DNA from 3 places in the Enterococcus sp. LJL98 genome. Region 1 is predicted to be linked to each of the others. Evidence: a T-box and tRNA genes for the amino acid it is inferred to sense, from the RefSeq annotation. Region 1 holds a T-box; the other regions hold tRNA genes.

What was found. A T-box is a leader RNA that pairs with one kind of tRNA and senses whether it is charged. The one in region 1 lies ahead of argS (arginine--tRNA ligase), so its partner is inferred to be a tRNA-Arg.
Region 2: it has a tRNA-Arg gene. The T-box ahead of argS (arginine--tRNA ligase) is inferred to sense a tRNA for this amino acid. The anticodon was not compared.
Region 3: it has a tRNA-Arg gene. The T-box ahead of argS (arginine--tRNA ligase) is inferred to sense a tRNA for this amino acid. The anticodon was not compared.

What each region holds. Positions count from the first base shown of each region.
Region 1 covers NZ_JBTXLU010000001.1:25,896-32,279, reverse strand. The annotation lists gene ACYSNO_RS00175 (DEAD/DEAH box helicase family protein) at 51-632, opposite strand; gene ACYSNO_RS00170 (AEC family transporter) at 659-1,600, opposite strand; gene ACYSNO_RS00165 (arginine repressor) at 1,765-2,226, shown strand; gene ACYSNO_RS00160 (hypothetical protein) at 2,298-2,456, opposite strand; gene argS (arginine--tRNA ligase) at 2,641-4,332, opposite strand; T-box leader at 4,391-4,588, opposite strand; gene tsaD (tRNA (adenosine(37)-N6)-threonylcarbamoyltransferase complex transferase subunit TsaD) at 4,652-5,677, opposite strand; gene rimI (ribosomal protein S18-alanine N-acetyltransferase) at 5,674-6,141, opposite strand; gene rimI (ribosomal protein S18-alanine N-acetyltransferase) at 6,138-6,384, opposite strand, start outside.
Region 2 covers NZ_JBTXLU010000001.1:670,624-677,007, reverse strand. The annotation lists gene yidA (sugar-phosphatase) at 1-196, opposite strand, end outside; gene ACYSNO_RS03155 (HD domain-containing protein) at 219-1,580, opposite strand; gene ACYSNO_RS03150 (lipoate--protein ligase family protein) at 1,543-2,385, opposite strand; gene ACYSNO_RS03145 (YwiB family protein) at 2,494-2,934, shown strand; gene rpoE (DNA-directed RNA polymerase subunit delta) at 3,018-3,632, shown strand; tRNA gene ACYSNO_RS03135 (tRNA-Arg) at 3,827-3,898, opposite strand; gene rpoN (RNA polymerase factor sigma-54) at 3,954-5,279, shown strand; gene ACYSNO_RS03125 (sugar-binding transcriptional regulator) at 5,473-6,384, shown strand, end outside.
Region 3 covers NZ_JBTXLU010000015.1:47,649-54,032, forward strand. The annotation lists gene ACYSNO_RS11530 (FtsX-like permease family protein) at 1-626, shown strand, start outside; gene proS (proline--tRNA ligase) at 847-2,283, opposite strand; T-box leader at 2,329-2,537, opposite strand; gene ACYSNO_RS11540 (O-methyltransferase) at 2,650-3,345, shown strand; tRNA gene ACYSNO_RS11545 (tRNA-Arg) at 3,474-3,547, shown strand; gene ACYSNO_RS11550 (DUF2500 domain-containing protein) at 3,665-4,036, shown strand; gene ACYSNO_RS11555 (RrF2 family transcriptional regulator) at 4,297-4,767, shown strand; gene ACYSNO_RS11560 (YhgE/Pip domain-containing protein) at 4,789-6,384, shown strand, end outside.

The DNA.
Region 1 (6,384 bases):
AACTGATTCATGTGTTTTTTTGAAAAATAAAAATACTTTATTAGTACAACTTACCTTAAACGATTACTGTGGACCCATGAATAAAACAATTCTTTTCTAGGCTTCCTATAACTATAATCTATCTTCGTTTGATATTTTTCAATTTGATCGACGGCTTCTTTTAATACTTGTTCCGGTGTCTTACTAGATATATCTAGTAAGATCTCATTGATTAATAATGGGCGATTAGTTACTTTCTCCGACATCTTTTGTAATAGTTCAAAATCTATTAAGCCATTTTCCCTATTTTTCATTTGTTGATAATGTTGTTCAAACTCGCTGCAGACAAGTTTCAAGGTGATGTAATCATAGCCTTGAAAGGCAATCGGAATATCGGCTGTCCTTAAATCATCCAAATCGCTACAGACGATATTTTTTATCCCAAACTCGTTAAATTTTTTTAATTGAGATTTGACACTTTCCCAACAAACAGCTTCTTCAAAAAAACCAGGGTCTTCATTTTCTGGAATCCCAAATTCTGGAATCATGTGCATCTCAACGTATGCTCCATTATAGTATTTGAACAACCCCTTAGAAAGAGTGGTCTTACCAACGCCACTAGCACCAATAATAAAAATAAAGTCTTTCGGCATATTCTACCTCCAATTTCGCTACACTTCTAGTAAATAAACTTCAATAAAACGATAATAACAAACAAATAACTTAAAATGGAATAGACCAAACTACTCGTAGCAAAGCCCTCGTCTGCGCCATAACCTTTTGCTAGTATAGGCATTGAGTTTTGGACGGGCATCGCCGATTGTAAAATAAACACATTGAGCATCAAAGAAGGCACCGCGATCCACTGCGCAAGGAGTACAACAATGAGTGGACTAATCACATATCGTCCCAGCAAGACTCCCAGTGTGTCTTTGTCTAATTTCAAATTTTTCACACCTGTTTGATAGATGATAATACCAATGACAAAAAGAGACAAAGGGGTCGTCAATTGACTTAAATATTTGGAAAAATCTCTCAAAGGTGCCGCTAATGGGATTTCCAAAAGCATCCAGCATAAACCTATAAAAAAACCTAATAAGGCGGGCGATAATAATTTTCTGATTAAAAAACGAAAACTGAAAGTCGTTCGAACGTCTTCTATTTTCAAGTTATCTTTTTGAATTAAATAAATACCCAAGGTAAAAAAGAAGGTCGTATTACAAATATAATACAGCAAGGCGTATGGGATCGCCTTTTCTCCAAAAACTGCAATATTCACTGGTAACCCCATAAAAATCGTGTTCGAGGCTGTAAACATCACACGAAACGTTCCAATTCGCCCGACTGGAACTTTCGTTATTTTTGCATAAAGCACACTAATTCCGTACGTAATGACAATTGATAAGGCCGGTAATAAAATCCCTTTTGCCAAACCAAGAAATTCTGCTTTTGTGAACTTCTCAGTCATATTTAAAAACATGTTTAAAGGTAAGGCAATGTTTAATACGAGTTTTGAAAAAACATCTGCTACCTGATTATCAAACCACTTTTTCCAAGTTAAAACATAGCCCACCATCATCACGGCAAAAATAACTAAAATATTTAAATATGCTTCTAACAAATCGACACTCCTGACATCCAATCATTTTTTCTCTTCCTATTCTACATGCTTTCGCAAAAGAAATCGAACCTTTTTACAAATCCTGTTTAAGCCTTGGTTTTCTCTATGAAATGTTATTCATTTTTGATATGATGAGAAAGAAGATTATACGAGGAGGAACATGTTTGAAAAAAAGTGAGCGTCATGCCATTATCGAAAAATTAATTCATACTCACGTCATTCGTACACAAGAAGAATTGTTGGGATTATTAAAAGCGCAAGGAGTCACAGCGACCCAGGCTACGATTTCTCGTGACATTCGTGAATTAAAAATCGTTAAATCAACGGATACTTCCGGACGAACTGCTTTTCAACAATTTCATGAAGAACCCAGTGAAGAGCCAGGCGAAACTCAACATTTAAACCAATTAACGCAAGATGTCGTAACCAAAGTAGATCGTGTCCAGTTCATGACGATTCTCCACACGATTCCAAATAACGCCCCCATTTTAGCTGCCGCCATTGATGAAATTACAATGAAAGAAAAGGTTTGTACGCTAGCTGGATTTGACACCGTTGCAGTCATTTCGCCCGATGAAGCGTCCGCAATTTTTTTAGAGGATTTCTTTCGAAAAAATATTCGATGAATCCCTACATAAAAACAAAGCATGCCATCTGACTGTTTGCAGTGCAGTCAGATGGCATGCTTTTATCTCGCTTAGTAACTGAAATCCGCAACGACGATTTCATTTTTTAAAATTTGGCTTGTTCGAATCTGTCGATAGTCCGTTGCATAGAGTAGCGCCTCTCGATACGTTTTAAAATGTTTCTTTTTTGTTTCTTTTGTAGACGTGACAGCAATAACTGAATAAATCATCTCATTACTCCCTTTCTTAATCTCTCACTACCTCATAACATTTGTTCGACCCTTCACTTATACTATCGACCAAAACAAAGACGATTTTAAGTCCTTATTCAAGGAACCAAAAAAATGAAGAAAAGCCCCTACACTTCCCCAACCATGGCCAGGTTGGGGAAGTGTAAGAACTTATCCATGTAAGTTACATTTTATCTGGTGCGTGTAAACCTAATAAACGTAAATCTTCTTTTAGTAAGACGGTAACTGCATAGACCAATGCGAGACGTGCTTCTTTTTCTGCATCGTCTACTAAAATTTTCGTGTTCGCATAGTATTTATTAAAGACTTGCGCTAATTTAATCGCGTGTTTTGCAATAACTGAAGGTTCGTATTTTTCTGCGGCATATAAAATGACTTCTGGATAGCGTTGAATATGCTTCAAGACTTCCCAACTCGCTTCATCCGCAAGACGATACGCTTTGTTTTCATCAATTTCAAAATTCGCTTTTTCTAGAATACTCATTGCGCGTGCATGTGCGTATTGGACATAAGGGCCTGTCTCTCCTTCAAAGCGTACCACTTCTTCTAGGGTAAAGTCAAAACTATTTAAACGATCATTTTTTAAGTCATGGAAAATAACCGCGCCGACACCCACTTGTTTTGCGACTTCTTCTTTATTTTCTAAATCAGGATTTTTTTCGCTGATTTGCTGATGCGCTAAATCAATGGCTTCATTTAATACTTCTTCTAATAAGACAATTTTCCCTTGACGAGTCGATAACTTTTTCCCATCTTTCGTAATTAAACCAAACGGAATATGATGCATCGCTTCAGACCAATCAAAGCCCATTTCCAATAAGACTGCTTTTAGTTGTTTGAAATGATAGCTTTGTTCGTTCCCCACAACATAAAGTGATTTGGCAAACGCATAATGACGCTTACGGTAAAGCGCCGCAGCCATGTCACGTGTGATATAAAGTGTCGCACCATCGGATTTTCGAATTAAGGCTGGATTTAGGTCATAGCTCGTCAAATCAACAATTTCAGCGCCTTGGCTTTCAGTTAATAAATGTTTTTCTTCTAACAATTCAACAACTTCAAGCATTTTATCGTTATAAAAGGCTTCGCCGTTTAATGAATCAAACGAAACTTCGAGCATCTCATAAATTTTATTAAATTCTTTCATTGACTCATCGCGGAACCACTTCCACAGACGCATCGCTTCTGCTTCGCCTTCTTCTAATTGTTTAAACCAAGCACGCGCTTCATCATTCAGCGCTTCGTTTCTCTCCGCTTCTTCGTGGAATTTCACATACAATCTTAAAAGTTCTGTAATCGGCTCGGCTTTTAAGGCTTCTTCGTTTCCCCAAGTTTTATAGGCCACAATCAACTTGCCAAACTGTGTTCCCCAATCGCCTAAATGATTAATACGTATTGGTTTGTAGCCGATTTTTTCTAAAATAAAACCAATTGAATTCCCAATGACGGTTGAACGCAGATGCCCCATAGAAATCGGTTTGGCAATATTCGGTGAGGACATGTCAATTGGAACACTTCCTTGATTGCCAATCGATGCGTCTCCATAATGATTTTTTTCTCTAGCTACTTGCGCCAAGACTGCTTCAGTCACTGCACCTTTATTCATAAAGAAATTTAAATAGGGCCCAACGACTTCAATCTTTTCAAAATTCGCGTCAGCTATTTTCTCTGCTAATTCTTGAGCGATTTGTTGTGGGGCTTTACGATAAGCTTTTGCTAGACTAAAAGCCGGAAAGGCAACGTCCCCATGATCAGCCGATTTTGGGTTTTCTAAAAGTGTCATCACTTGTTCTAAGGTTAAATCTTCTTTGACAACAGCATGAATCGCTTTTGCCACAATGTTTTGGTTATTCATCTTTTTTCTTCCTCCTAAAAAATCATCATCAATCAAAAAAGTCCCTAGTGTTAAAAACACTAGAGACGAGATTTCCCGCGGTACCACTCTGATTGTTCGACATACGAACCCACTTTATCTGATAACGGTAGATGCCGTTTGCCAATAAGCAAATTTTTCTCAAGTGCGCTTCACTTTTCCCTCTTTACTCGGCTTCCACCTTCCCGAACTCGCTAAAAAATAATGAAAAGTTACTCTTCTTGATCCTAAAATCATTCATTTAATTTTTTTATCAGATGAATTATAACAAATCTCCCGCTAATTAGCTAGTAATTCTCACTTAATCCTCTGATTTCTTTGGAAAAACCAAACTTGGATTTGCATTTAAATCCATTCCTGCCAAGTGGTTTTTCTTAAAAGCAACATGGGCAGCCGCACCAATCATGGCTGCATTGTCGCCACACAGTGCAAGCGGTGGGAAGAGTAAGTCCACGCCTGGCAACTCTTTTTCCACTTGTACTTTTAACGCAGCCCTTAAGCCTTGATTTGCTGCGACACCACCTGCAACGACCAATTGCTTTACTGGATACTTTTGACACGCCCGAATCGTCTTTTCAACTAAGACATCAATGACGCTTGCTTGAAAGCTGGCTGCTAAATCTTCTAAGACTAACGCTTCGCCACGCTGCTCTGCATTATGGACGAAATTAATAAAGGCACTTTTTACTCCACTAAAACTAAAATCGAAGTTTGATTCACGAATCATGGCCCGAGGAAAATGATACGTATCCGTTCCTTGGTGGGCCAGTTCATCAATTTCTTTCCCGCTAGGATAAGATAGCCCCAACACTCGCCCGACTTTATCATAGGCTTCTCCTACCGCGTCGTCTCGTGTTTCACCAATAATTTCAAAAGAGCCATCTTCAACCATATAAACCAATTCGGTGTGTCCACCACTTACAAGTAAGGCCATTAATGGAAATTCAAGTGGTGCCACCAAACGGGCAGCATAAATATGTCCTGCCATATGATTCACCGGAATTAGAGGCAGTTGATGCGCCCAAGCAAAGGCTTTGGCTGCAGCAACGCCAATTAATAAGGCCCCGACCAGCCCTGGACCTTGCGTTACTCCCACTGCCGATAATTCATCGACGGTCACTCCTGCTTCTTCTAAAGCTTCTTCGATACAAATCGTGATTTCTTCTACATGATGACGACTGGCGACTTCAGGTACGATACCACCGAAACGTTGATGACTTTTGATTTGCGAAGCGACGATATTACTGCGTATTACTTGTCCATTTTCAACCACTGCCACGCTGGTTTCGTCGCAACTACTTTCAATTGCTAAAATTAACTCTCTCATTTCTCTTTTTCGTCCCTCACTTCTTTCACCATCACCCATGCATCTTCGATCGGTGCATGGTAATAGCCCTTGCGTTTCGCTATTTTTTTGAAACCTTGTTTTTGATACAGGGCTTGTGCCGGTAGGTTCGACGCCCGTACTTCCAAAAAGATTTTTCTTTGTTTTTGTTGTCGCATCTTTTCAAATAGGGTTTGCATAAGGAGTTGACCAATTCCTTGTCCTTGCTTGCTTGCAGCAACGACCACATGATTGATTTCACTCTCATCAAAAATTTGATGATAATTGACAAAGCCGACAATTTCTCCGTCCATCTCGTACAAAAGATACTGACTATGAGCACTGGTAAAATCAGCTAAAAACTGCTGGTGATTCCAAGGAGAACCGTAAGCGTAGCTTGATTCACACAAAAAAACGAGCCTCGTAGCTAAAGTGTCCCATGGGTAATCTTCTTTGTGTTTCATCATAAGTATTTCACCATATCAAGTCCATCTTCTTGATTTTCATCATAATAATTGGGCAAGACCTTTCTTGAAACAAAACCTAGGCGACGATAAAATCGTTGGGCATCGGTGTTCCCCATCCGAACTTCTAATGACATCGTTTGGCAGGTTTGGCTACGAGAAAAACTTTCCGCCTCAGCCATTAAAAAAGAACCGATTCCCTTTCCTTGAAACGAAGGCACGATCGCAATGTTCGTAATATGGCCA
Region 2 (6,384 bases), 640 kb from region 1:
CGTAATCATTGTCACTAAACAATTCCAATTCCGTAATTAAATCTTGGACTCCAGTTAGCGGACGTCCAGTACAAAGGACAATCTTCACTCCTTTTTCTTCTGCTTGTTTTAAAGCGGATTTGACTTCATCCGTCAAATGGTGATGACTATTTAATAAGGTACCATCAATATCAATGGCAATTAATTTAATCGACATGTTTTTGTTTCCTCCAATATAATTATTCAATTAAAGCTCCGTTATGAATATGGGCTTTAAACTGTTGGTAAGTCTCTCCAAACAAATCATAGTTGTCTTGCAAAGAGAAATCAACCATCTCTTTTGGAAAATAGAAGCGTTGATCGCCTTGACCTTGACCAGCCAAGGCTTCTACTAGTTGGCTCACTTGCGAAAGTTCGACGAGCGTCCCATCATTTTCTTGCAATTCAATTTGTGTTCGGTGTTTGTTTGACTCCGGACGATAAAAATCATAGGGCAAATCAAAACTAGAGTGAACCGCTGTGTAATAAAGTGGATTATAGCCTACTTTTTCAACCAGTTGTTCCATTTGATGTAAGAGCTTTTGCGGTGTTTGTTTGTCAAAACGACAAGATTTAAGCGGTTTTCGTGTTAAAAAACGATACGCTAAATCTTTCAATAAAATATCCGGTTCATCGAGCCAATGATTAAAATAGGTATTTAAAACCCCGTCATCCAAGCGTAAATAATCTTCCAGTGTAAAGTTTTCTTCTAAAAACGGAATGAGCAGAGGGGAATGATTTTTGAAAGTCTTTTTATCAAGGACATAGTATTCTCGCGCTCGTTTTAATAAGTGCTCCAAAAGCACCTCCATGCTCCGTGAGGTCGGGTGGAAATAGACTTGAACATACATTTGATAACGACTCACGATATAATCTTCCACGGCGTGCATCCCATTCATGGCAAAAGTAATCCCGCCTTGGTAAGGGCGAATGACTTGTAGGATCCGAGTCAAATCAAACGTCCCATACTCGGTGCCTGTGAAATAAGCATCGCGCAACAGATAATCCATTCGGTCGGCATCAATTTGACTGGAAATCATTTGAATCACTTGTGGGTTCGGATACGTTTTTTGAATGACGCTAGCTACTTTTTCGGGGAAACCGGCTTCGACTTGATTTAAAATTTGGTAAATCTCTGTTGTTGGGGAACAAAGAATGGCAACGGTAAATTCTTCATGGTTCGTGTGAAAAATATGTTCGAAGGTATGTGAATACGGGCCATGCCCGACATCGTGTAGGAGGGCCGCACATAAAGTCACTAAACGTTCGTTGTCATCCCAGCCTCCTGCTCCCATTCGTTCAATCGAATAATTGCGTTGGAAAATGTCACAGATACGGCGAGTGATTTCATACACACCTAAAGAATGAGAAAAACGACTGTGTTCCGCGCCATGAAAAGTGAGTGAGGCGGTTCCAAGTTGCTTGATTCGACGCAAGCGTTGAAATTCTTTTGAATCAATCAAATCGAGGATGACCTGGTGTTGGACGTGAATATATTGATGAACGGGGTCGCGAAAGACTTTTTCAATCGGTAAAATTTGTTGTTTGTAAGGTAAATTCATTTTGCACCTCCTGAATGACTTGATTGCGTTTTTGCATCCCCGCTGCTTTTTGTTCGAGTTTTTCAACGAGTTGTTGACTTTTGACCCAGGCAACAGGGCTTGTGCTTGTATGGGTTGGTTCAAACAGCTGTTCAAAGCGCTGTTTCACTGCATGGATGGATAAAGGTTGCCCTAGGAGTGTTTCAAGCGTCACCATGCTAGCTGGATTGACGGTAGGATACCCTGCCTCTTTTTTTGTTGCATCCAGACTTTGGTCATAAAAGTGACGAACCAGTTGCCCACGAGCCGCTTGGTCCCCGTTCACACTAAGGTACATCATCACGGCGATGCCTTCTTTGATTCGTCGTTGAGCAATCCCGGCGATTTTTTGCCCGTTAACACTTAAATCATACGTTCCAGGACAGTAGGAATCGACAATCTCATAAGCGTCAATCGTTAGTTCGGGAAACGCGTCTTGCGTCAACTGAAACATTTTTTCATAGGCTTGATCTGTTGAGGCGGTTTGACTCGTTTTTGGAAAGAGATAAGTAATATTGAGAATGCCTGCATCCGCGATGACCCCTAAGCCACCGGAATTTCGCACGATCGGAAAGTAAGGGGTGTTTAAAATCTCTTGGACACCCTTTTTGAAAAAAGGGGTTCGAGTATCTTTCATACCTAAAATAAAAGTCTTTTCTAATTGCCAAAAGTGAATAATTTCTATATGATTTGAATGAACATATTCCGTAAAGATATCGGTCAAAGCAAAGGGAAGAGCTGTCATTTCTTTGCTAGGTGTCATTTGATTGAAAATAAGTCGTTGCATGATAAACCCTCTTTTTTACATGATTTTTATTCTTGAGTCTTATTATATACGAAAGAGACTAGAAAATCTGTTGAAATGAAAAGGAAAATAGAAATAAAGGAGTTCACCATGGATTTAAAAAAAGGCATGAAGGTCAATATTTATTTAAAAACAAAAATTAAGCAACAAGAAACGGTCGAAGAGTTTCTCTTTGAGCTAGTTGGTCAAGTCGTTCGTGTGGGAAACAATTTATATATCCGTTATCAAGAACCGCAAGAAGACGGAGTGCCTGAAGTACCAGTCACAATAAAAATTGCCCCCGATGAGAGCGTTCAGTTAACAAGAGCAACCGAACAACGCTTGCGCTTTCAATTTCGTTATGAAGAAATCACCGAAACAATGTATCCAACGCCTTATGGCAAGATGTTATTCCATGTCTATACCAAACATTTACATGTAAGTTTGAAGGACTCCCCGATTGCAGGAAGCATCCGTGTTGACTATGATTTATTAATGGGGAATGAGAAAATTGGAGATTATGAACTTTACTTAAAATTTTCTAGCGAATAGTGTAAATAAAATGCAAGAATAAATTGCTTTTTCTAAAACATTTTTGTATGATTAGGAGTAGACTGTGAAAGGACGTGTCCCGAGTGGAAATTAATGTATTTGAAGGTGTAAATAAAGATGAACTATCGATGATTGAAGTAGCTCATGCAATTTTGGAGCAAAAGGCGGATGTCATGGATTTTTCAGACTTGGTGAATCAGATTCAAAATTATCTAGGAAAATCGGATAGTGAAATTCGTGATTCTTTAGCACAATTTTATACAGATCTGAATATTAATGGTAGCTTTATCTCATTAGGAGACAATCGTTGGGGCTTACGTTCATGGTACGCGATTGATTCAATTGATGAGGAAATCAACCATGGCTTAGAAGACGAAGACGATGAAGACAAACCACGTCGTAAAAAACGTAAAAAAGTGAATGCATTTATCACAGGTGATGATGATGCAATCGACTATAACGATGATGATCCAGAAGATGCAGACTTGTCAGATGATGACGATGAAGTGTTTGAAGATGAAGATGATGAAGAAGATGTAGAAATCAAAGCATACAACTCTGATTTACAAGAAATCGGTGCAGATAAAGATGCAGACGAAGATGAAATCAGTGGTGGACTTGAAGACGAGTTGACGATCATTGACGAAGACGATTTAGAAGTGGATGATGAGGAAGACGACGAAGAGTTTGGTGACTAAACTAAAAAGAAGAAAAGAAAAAAGGACGATGGCAGGAGCTATTGTCCTTTTTTGTTGTTCCTTCGCTAGTGGCTATTCGTTTATCGAATAAGTCGAACTTTAATAAGGGCTTGTTAAAAGAGCGTTACAAAAAGAAAAAACTTCACTTTGTCAAAGCAGACAAAGTGAAGTATACTGAAATAGATAAAACGAAATGCGCCCTGAGGGAGTCGAACCCCCGTCACAAGAACCGGAATCTTGTATGATATCCACTACACTAAGGGCGCAGGAACACTCTTAATAGATTAGCAAACATTTAGAAAAATTACAAGGGGAATTTAAATGAAATTTCAACAAGGTTTTTCACAACGACAAGAACAAACGCAAAAGCAGGTACAAAAGTTTGTTTTAACGCAACAGTTGCAACAGTCGATTCAAATTCTACAATATTCTACCGAGGAACTGCGCATCTATATTGAAAATGAGGCACTAGAAAATCCCTTAATTGAACTCGTTGAAGTTCACGACCTAGCGCCTAACGAACGAACCCAAAACTACCAAGGAGAAGAATCAGACTATTTGACTCAGATTCCAGATACGAGTCAATCGCTTTTTGAGTCATTAATCGAACAAATTCATTTGAATTATCGAGCGACTTATCTGCGCACATTAGTCTTATATCTCGTCGAATATATTGATTTAAATGGCTTTTTAACGATTTCTTTAGAGGAAGCTGCTGAGCAAACGGGTGGCAGTTTGATTCAGATGCTCGATGCCTTGACACTGATTCAGCAATTAGATCCAGCGGGAGTTGGTGCGAGGAATTTGCAAGAATCTTTGATGTTGCAAACGGAAAGAGATAATCATGCGCCAGCGCTCGCCTATCTAATTTTAGAAGAGTCTTTTGATGCGTTGGTCGATCGAAAGTGGGAGGATATCAGTAAGCGAATCGGTGTTTCTTTACAAGAAATTCAAAAAGTATTTGACTATATTCAACATTTGTCGCCGACTCCGGGAGCCATTTTTTCAGATACCCGTGATTTATATATTGTCCCTGACTTGACTGTAAAAGAAGTGGCAGGCAAGCTCTTACTGGTGTCAAACAAACGAAGCATGCCAGAGATAAAGTTTCAAACACATTATTTTAATCAAATGGCGCAAAGTGGCGACGAAGAAGTGACGCAATATTTAAAAGAAAAACAACAAAATTTTGAAATGTTGAAAAAAATGATTGAACAACGAGGGAATACAATTTATCGTGTGGGTCAATTTATTTTAACGCATCAAGAGGATTTCTTTTTAGATGGAAGGCGGCCACTGAAGCCATTAATTTTGAAGGAAGTTGCTCAAAGCTTAGACTTACATGAGTCGACGATTAGCCGGGCAGTAAATGGCAAGTATCTTGCGACTGATTTTGGTGTTTTTGAATTAAAGCATTTCTTTCGCTCCAAAATTGTTTCAAAAGATGGAGAAGAAAGTTCAACAGATGAAGTCAAAAACTGGATTCAACGAATGATTCAAGAAGAAAACAAGCAAAAACCATTATCAGATCAAAAAATTGTTGACTTACTTGGTGAAAAGGGATTCAAAATTTCCCGTCGAACGGTGGCAAAGTATCGAGAACAACTAGGGATACCGGGTTCGACCAAACGAAAAAGATATGATTAAAATGGTTGGAGGGACGAAAAAGGTCCTTTTGACCGTTTTCTTTTTATCGTGAATATCAGTTGCGTGAAAGAGAGGGTTGTGGTAGTATTGGTCTTGTGAGGGATAACAAAAAAACTTATGAATCTTTTTTTTGCTCTATCTGGGTCATGTTAAGTCTATATGGGACTAAAACTGTCCAACGGAGGGGTTGCAGATGCTTGAAGATTTAAGAGTAATGGAAGCCATTGCTCCAGATCTATTAATGACCATTCAAGAACGGTATCAAATTTTACAAAATATTTACTGGATGCAACCAGTAGGAAGAAGAGTTTTAGCAGATACCTTGGACGTAACTGAACGGGTGCTCAGAACAGAAACCGATTTGTTAAGAAAGTTAGAACTCCTGGATACTTCAAAGAGCGGTATGAAACTAACGGTCAGAGGAGAAGAGATTTACCACCAGTTGGGACATCTAATGGATCAATTGTTTGGGATGGATCAACTAGAACGCCGATTAGCGAGTTACTTTGGTATCAGTCGTTGCTTGATTACACCAGGTAATAGTGATCAACAAGAAAAAGTTATTGAAGAGTTCGGGCATTTGTTATCGGATGCGCTGAATAAGCAATTGCCTCTTGGTGAGAACACGATTGCCGTGATGGGCGGAACAACAATGGCACGCGTCGCAGAAAGTCTTTCTGTTTTAGAAACTGTGAATCGACAAAATTTATTTGTACCAGCGAGAGGTGGCATTGGTGAAGCAGTAAATGTACAGGCCAATTCGGTGAGTGCAGCTATGGCAATGAAAACTCATGGAAGTTACCGTTCATTATTTGTACCAGAACAGTTAAGTTCGGCGACCTACGATTCGCTTTTACAAGAACCTTCGATTTTAGAAGTTTTGAACTTGATAAGTGGCGCAAATTGTGTTATTCATAGTATTGGAAGGGCCATTCATATGGCAGCCAGACGAAAAATGACGGAAGAGGAATTGCTGATGCTTAAGCAAAAAAATGCCGTCGCAGAGTCTTTTGGCTATTTCTTTGACGAAACAGGCGAAATTGTGTATCGTATTCCACGCATTGGGCTTCAATTAAAGGATATTTCCAACATCCCTTATATTTTT
Region 3 (6,384 bases), on a different contig from region 1:
CGGTCATGCAAGGATTTCATTTGTTAGATGATCCGTATGCCTCTTATGTGCCTGGAGCGACTTACCATGTCGTCGACCAAGCGACTTTTCAACAACAAGCAGGAGAAGAGCAAAACATTGTAACCTATCAGGTACAAGATTTTAAACAAGCAATGCCAGTTTTAAAAGCGATTGATCAAATAGCTGGAAAAGACCAGCCTGATCCAGAAGCTCTTAATAGTAAGATGGCCATGTATACGATGATTGATGGCATGGTCAGCGGTTTTGTCTTTATGGGAATCTTTTTAGGAATAGCCTTTTTAGCGATGTTAGCTAGCTGTCTAATGTTTAAGGTTTTATCGGGTGCGTATCAAGACATCGAACGCTATCAAATGTTACACAAATTAGGGGTGAAAAAAACAGCACTGACGCGTTCATTAGCGCAAGAAATTTTCATGGTCTTCTTAATACCTGGAATTCTAGGCATGATTCATGTCTTGTTTGGTTTGAAGATGTTTGAACTCTTAATCCCACAACCCTATGAACAAATTTGGTTGCCGTTTTTACTCTATAGTAGTTTTTACTTTCTTTACTATGGCTTGACGGTCTGGTTATATCGAAAAATTGTCCTACCAAAAAATGCTTAAAAAAAAGAGGGACTGTGACAGCTGTCACAGTCCCTTGTTGTTTTACGAACGTTTGGCGGATAAACGGGCAACAAAAGGCTGCTTCTTCGTGAAGTTTTCGAAAGAGCAGCCTTTTGTCACACTCCCTTTAAAATCACAGCTTTTTTGTAAAGAGAGAAGATGAGGTTTTTCCCATCATTTTTCCTTCAATCGTTAGTAATCGAAGAAGGGGCTTATTAAATTAATAAGCACGAGCAATCCATAAAGTATGTTTTGCAGGTTTTCCAGTCACGATATCAGTCGTTTTTTCCATAGGAACTTCAAATGGAATATTCCGAGTTGTGAAGCCTGTTTCTTCTTTAATGATTGCTTCCGACTCATCAGTGCCATCCCAACCAACTAACACAAAGCCTGTTGGTTTATTGGCAGCTTTACACGATTCAATATGAGCTTTCAAGTCATCAAGTGTCTCAACATGGAAGTATTCATTTGCTTGATTCCGTGCTTTGGCTGTCGCAAGTAAACGAGGTGTCATCTCAGCCAGTTGCGTTTGAACCGTTTCAATGAGGTCTTCGAAGCGAATCTTTTCTTTTTCTGCCAAGTCACGAACTTTTAACATCACATGGCCGTTTTCCAAATCACGTGGTCCACATTCGATACGGATACATGCACCTTTTAATTCCCATTCGTTGAATTTATAGCCCGGTGAATTATCTGAATCATCTAAACGAACCCGAATGCCTAGGCCTTTTAATGTCGCATAAATTTCGTCTAATTTTTCCATAATCGCTGGATTTTTCTTCCAAGGCCCAACAGGCATGAGGACTACTTGATGCGCAGCAATTGTAGGTGGTAAAATTAAGCCTTTTTCATCGCCATGGGTCATAATGACTGAGCCTAATAAACGGGTCGAAACGCCCCATGAAGTCGTATGTGCTAGGACATGCTTGTTTTCCTTGTTTAAGTAGGTGATATCAAAAGCTTCTGCAAATTTGGTTCCCATATAATGAGAGGTTCCCGCTTGAACGGCTTTTCCATCTTGCATCATCGCTTCGATAGAGTAAGTATCAACCGCGCCTGCGAATCGTTCGGAAGGCGTTTTTTGTCCTTTATAGACAGGAATGGCTAGGAATTCTTCACATAAACGGGCATACTCGTCTAAAATCGATTGTGTTCGACGGCGAGCATCGGCTTCATCGGCATGAGCCGTGTGTCCTTCTTGCCATAAAAATTCGGAAGTACGTAAGAAAGGCAAGGTTTTTTTCTCCCAGCGAAAAACGTTCGCCCATTGATTGATTTCATAAGGCAAATCACGATAAGAATGGATCCAATCGGAAAAAGCCGAGCCAATCATTGTTTCTGAAGTTGGGCGTAGTGCCAAGGGTTCTTCCAATTTTTCATTCCCAACTTCCGTCACCCATGGTAGTTCTGGCGCAAAGCCTTCAATATGGTCGGCTTCCTTTGTAAAGAAATGTTGAGGAATAAGCATTGGGAAATAAGCATTACGAATGCCTTCGCTACGTAAAAAACGGTTAAATTCTTCTTGAATGTGTTCCCATAGTTCAAATCCGTCTGGACGGAAGATAATAGAGCCACGGACAGGGGAATAAGACATTAACTCCGCCTGTTGAACGGTATTTAAATACCACTGGGTAAAATCATTGGTTTGTTCAGTCATTGATAAAAATCCTCCTTAGATAAAATAAAAAAGCATCCCGTCCTAAAAAAGGACGAAACACTTGCATTTCGCGGTACCACCTTGATTGTGTTTTCTTTATTTAAAACACCACTTGTCTAAAGGATAAGGGCTTCAACCCGATTACTTTCATAATCATTCCCATTGGTAGGTTCACAAAAATAGGGGTTATTTACCTTACAGCCAAGGGTAAACTCTCTGCTAAACATTTCTTTGCTACTATTCCAACGCTTCTCCCTAATACTAATCAGATTTTGTGAAAAAAGCAAGTGAAAGTTTTTTCCATTGCAAGAAAAGCAGGAAGTTCGTATAATAGCAAACAGTGAGCAAAGAACTGGAGGAAAAAAGATGCGAAACGAAATGATGCATCGTCCCATTGTCAAACCTGAGATTGTGGACTATTTACGTAATGAACAAAAACAAGTACCGGGTGAATTGGGGCAGATTCAAAAAGAAGCCAATGAAAAAGGAGTTCCGATTATTCCCCATGAAACCGTCGTCTTCATGCAATTTTTACTGGGCCAAATTCAACCCAAAGCAATCCTGGAAATAGGCACGGCGATTGGCTTTTCTTCGAGCTTAATGGCGCAATATGCAGGCGAAGGGGCACATGTCACAACGATTGATCGTTTTGACGTGATGATTCGTAAGGCGAAAGAAACGTATGCCCGTTTAGGAAATGAAGAACAAGTCACGTTACTTGAAGGGCAAGCAGCAGATCTTTTTCCAACCTTAACTGGCCCTTATGATTTTATCTTTATGGATAGTGCCAAATCAAAGTATATTGAATTTTTACCCGAATGTTTACGTCTACTCAAAAAAGGTGGCGTACTGATGGTCGATGATATTTTTCAAGCAGGAACCGTTTTAGATCCTATTGAGGAAATTCCTCGTAGTCAAAGAACGATTCATCGGAAATTAAAGAAATTTCTACATGTAATTAACACTCATCCAGACTTAACAACAAGTCTGGTACCTTTAGGAGATGGCGTCGCTTTAATTACAAAAGAAGCAGCTGAGGTTGTCATTGAAGTAGAGGAATAAGCGTATTTTGCGAAGGAGCTTCCTTCGCAAAATATTTTCGGATAAAATAACAAGTGAAAAGACGGTTGCTTTCAAGTTTAATTTATGATAAACTCATTTTTGTTGGTAAATTATCCAAACAAAATTTTGTACCAGTAGCTCAGCTGGATAGAGCAATGCCCTTCTAAGGCATCGGTCGGGGGTTCGAATCCCTCCTGGTATATCATTTATCGATCACACGAATGTTTTTTCATTCGTGTGATTTTTTGTTTAAAATAAATGTTAGACAGGGATTGTTGGGCTTGATACAATGAAAGAAAAATAGAAAGGTAGAAGTCGCATGGTTGAGACCGTAAGTGATCCTTTTTCAAGTTCGTCTTTTTTCTTTTTTCCGTCGATGATTTTTGTTCTCATTTTTCTTATTATTTTAGGAGTTGTTTGCTATCGCTTGTTGGAAGCGATGAGAAACGCCAATGCTTCAGAAGAAGTGGTTCGAGCGACCTTAATTGATAAAAATAATGAAACAAGTTACACAACGCATTCAGAAGGTATGCACTCGGGTTCCACTCGTTATACGTTAACTTTTGAGTTTGAAAACAAAGAACGCAAGTCGTTTGATGTCTCCCGCAAAGTGTTCTTGCTTTATGTTGTCGGTGATACCGGGCGTTTAGCATTCCAAAGAAAACGATTCAATCGTTTCGAACGAGAATAAGTACATGTTTTGATGATTTTTAGCCGAGCATGCTCGTGGCTTTAGTCATAAGTGGTCCAAGAGGAAGATTCTTTGAAGGTTACGAGGCGCTCGTAGCCTTTTTTTGGTTGAAAAGAATATTTGTTATTTATCGTGAGAAAGCCTTGTTTTGAATTTCTTTAAAAAAGTTTAAGATGGAGACAAATGATTTGTAATTAGAGATAAAAAAAGTCTATAATGGATTTTGCAAGTCGTTATAGTAGGTTTTAGGAGGAGAAGAAATGAAATTAACCAATGCAACCGAGCAAGCGTTAGCGATTATGGCCATTTTGGCCATGCAAAAACGAGAAATCCCTGTCTCGTCAGAAAGTATTTATACGAAATTAGCGGTTTCGCCTTCTTACGTCAAGAAATTGCTGCGAAAACTGGTTGTTGCCCGTTTGATTGGCGGTGTTTCGGGAAACAATGGCGGTTTTTACTTAGAAAAAGAAACGACGGATATTTCGCTGTTAGAAATTGTTGAGGCGATTGAAGGCCCCTTGGTTTCTTTTCCTGATGTCGGCGTATTAAAACGTGCCTTCTCAGGGTTTGATGCCTACGCTCAGGACGGACATAACACGGTTTCCACGTTCTTTTCGGAAGCGGATCAATTGTGGGAAGAAAAGTTAAAAAGCGTTTCTGTGCGTGAAGTCTTAGAAAAAGTGTTTGCGAAAGAAAAAGAAATTCCTTTAAAAAACTGGAATGAATTGTAAGTGTGAAAGAAGTGACTAGAGATGAAAGCAAGTTTGAAACGAATGATGACATTATTTTTACTAGATTGGAAGCGAATCTTCCGGAATCGACCAACTTATTTATTAATGATAGGATTAATGATTATCCCTTCTTTGTATGCCTGGTTTAATATTGCAGCCTTGTGGGATCCGTATTCCAACACAGGTGAAATTGCTGTTGCGGTGTATTCTGAGGATGAAACGGTCCAAGTTCTGGATAAGAAAAAAATCAATATCGGGAATGAAATTATTGAAAATCTAAAAGACAATGACTCGATAGGGTGGCAATTTGTCGACTCAAAAGCAGCCCTCGATCAGGGCGTTAAGAGCGGGAAATTTTATGGTGGGATTTATTTACCAAAAGATTTTTCCGCAGACTTAATTTCTTTTTTAGATGGTCAGGTCAAAAAACCAACGATTGACTACCAAGTGAATCAAAAAATTAACGCGATTGCGCCTAAAATCACGGATAAGAGTGCGTTAACGATTAAAGAAACAATTAGTCAATCATTCATTGAGACAGTCAGTGAAACGCTGTTAACCGTCTTCAATGAAGCCGGATTTTATTTAGATGATCATTTAATGAGTCTCGATAAAATTAGTAGCAAAATATTAGCCTTAGACGAACAATTAGCAACAATCGATCAATACACGCAAGACGTCTTACGTTTGGAAGAAAAAATGCCTCTCTATGAAGAAAAGTTGGCGAAAGCAAACGATGCCCTAGCCTACCTTCCAGAGGTGAATCAGCTGGGGGAAAAAGTTCAACGGCTCAATGAGAAATTTCCCCAATTGCAATCAGCCGGTGCCATTGTTCTAACCTTGCAAGAAAAAATTCCCGAGATTGAAAATGCGGCGCAGCAAGTCCAAATGATTGATGAAGACTTTGATGATTTAGCCAAGATCATGAATGAAGCTATTACAGAAGCGCAAAAGGGATTAGGGATTATTGAACAAGCACAAACCGTCTTACCTGATGTGCAAAAATTAGCCGAAACAGCCAATCAAGTCGTCCCGACCTTATCAGAAGAGGTTGAAAAAATTCAAGCGGCACTCCCGCAAGTTTCTGCTGGCGTGGGCACGGGCATACAGTTGATTGTTACGATTTCAAAAAATGTCGCTGAGAGCAGTCAATTTTTGTCCGAGTTAATCGGTGATCATGCGTTGACTCCGGAGCAAAAAAATGAAATCAAAGTTGCTTTAAGTCAGTTAGATGCACAACTTTCAAGCCTGACACAAATCTTACATTCCGCAATCGGGATGTTGCAAAAAATTCAAGCATTAACGGGTAGTGATACCTTGCAAGGCATCATCGATACATTAGCGGCAGTCCAAGCGCAGATTCCATCTTTACAAGAAAGAATTGCTTTGATTCATGGACAAATTGATCAGTGGTCTTCGACTGAAATTCAACAGTCGTTAAACCAACTGAGTCAAGAAGCCAATGATTTGGCGAATCGATTAAGCCCGATAACACCGACAGCCATCCAAGAAAAGGTTGCTCCTTTACTTGCCCAACTGCAAGAGGGGTTAACACTCGCTGGCGGAATTACTGGAACCATTGTCGACGAAGGCTTAATAGGGCAATTAATCGATTTA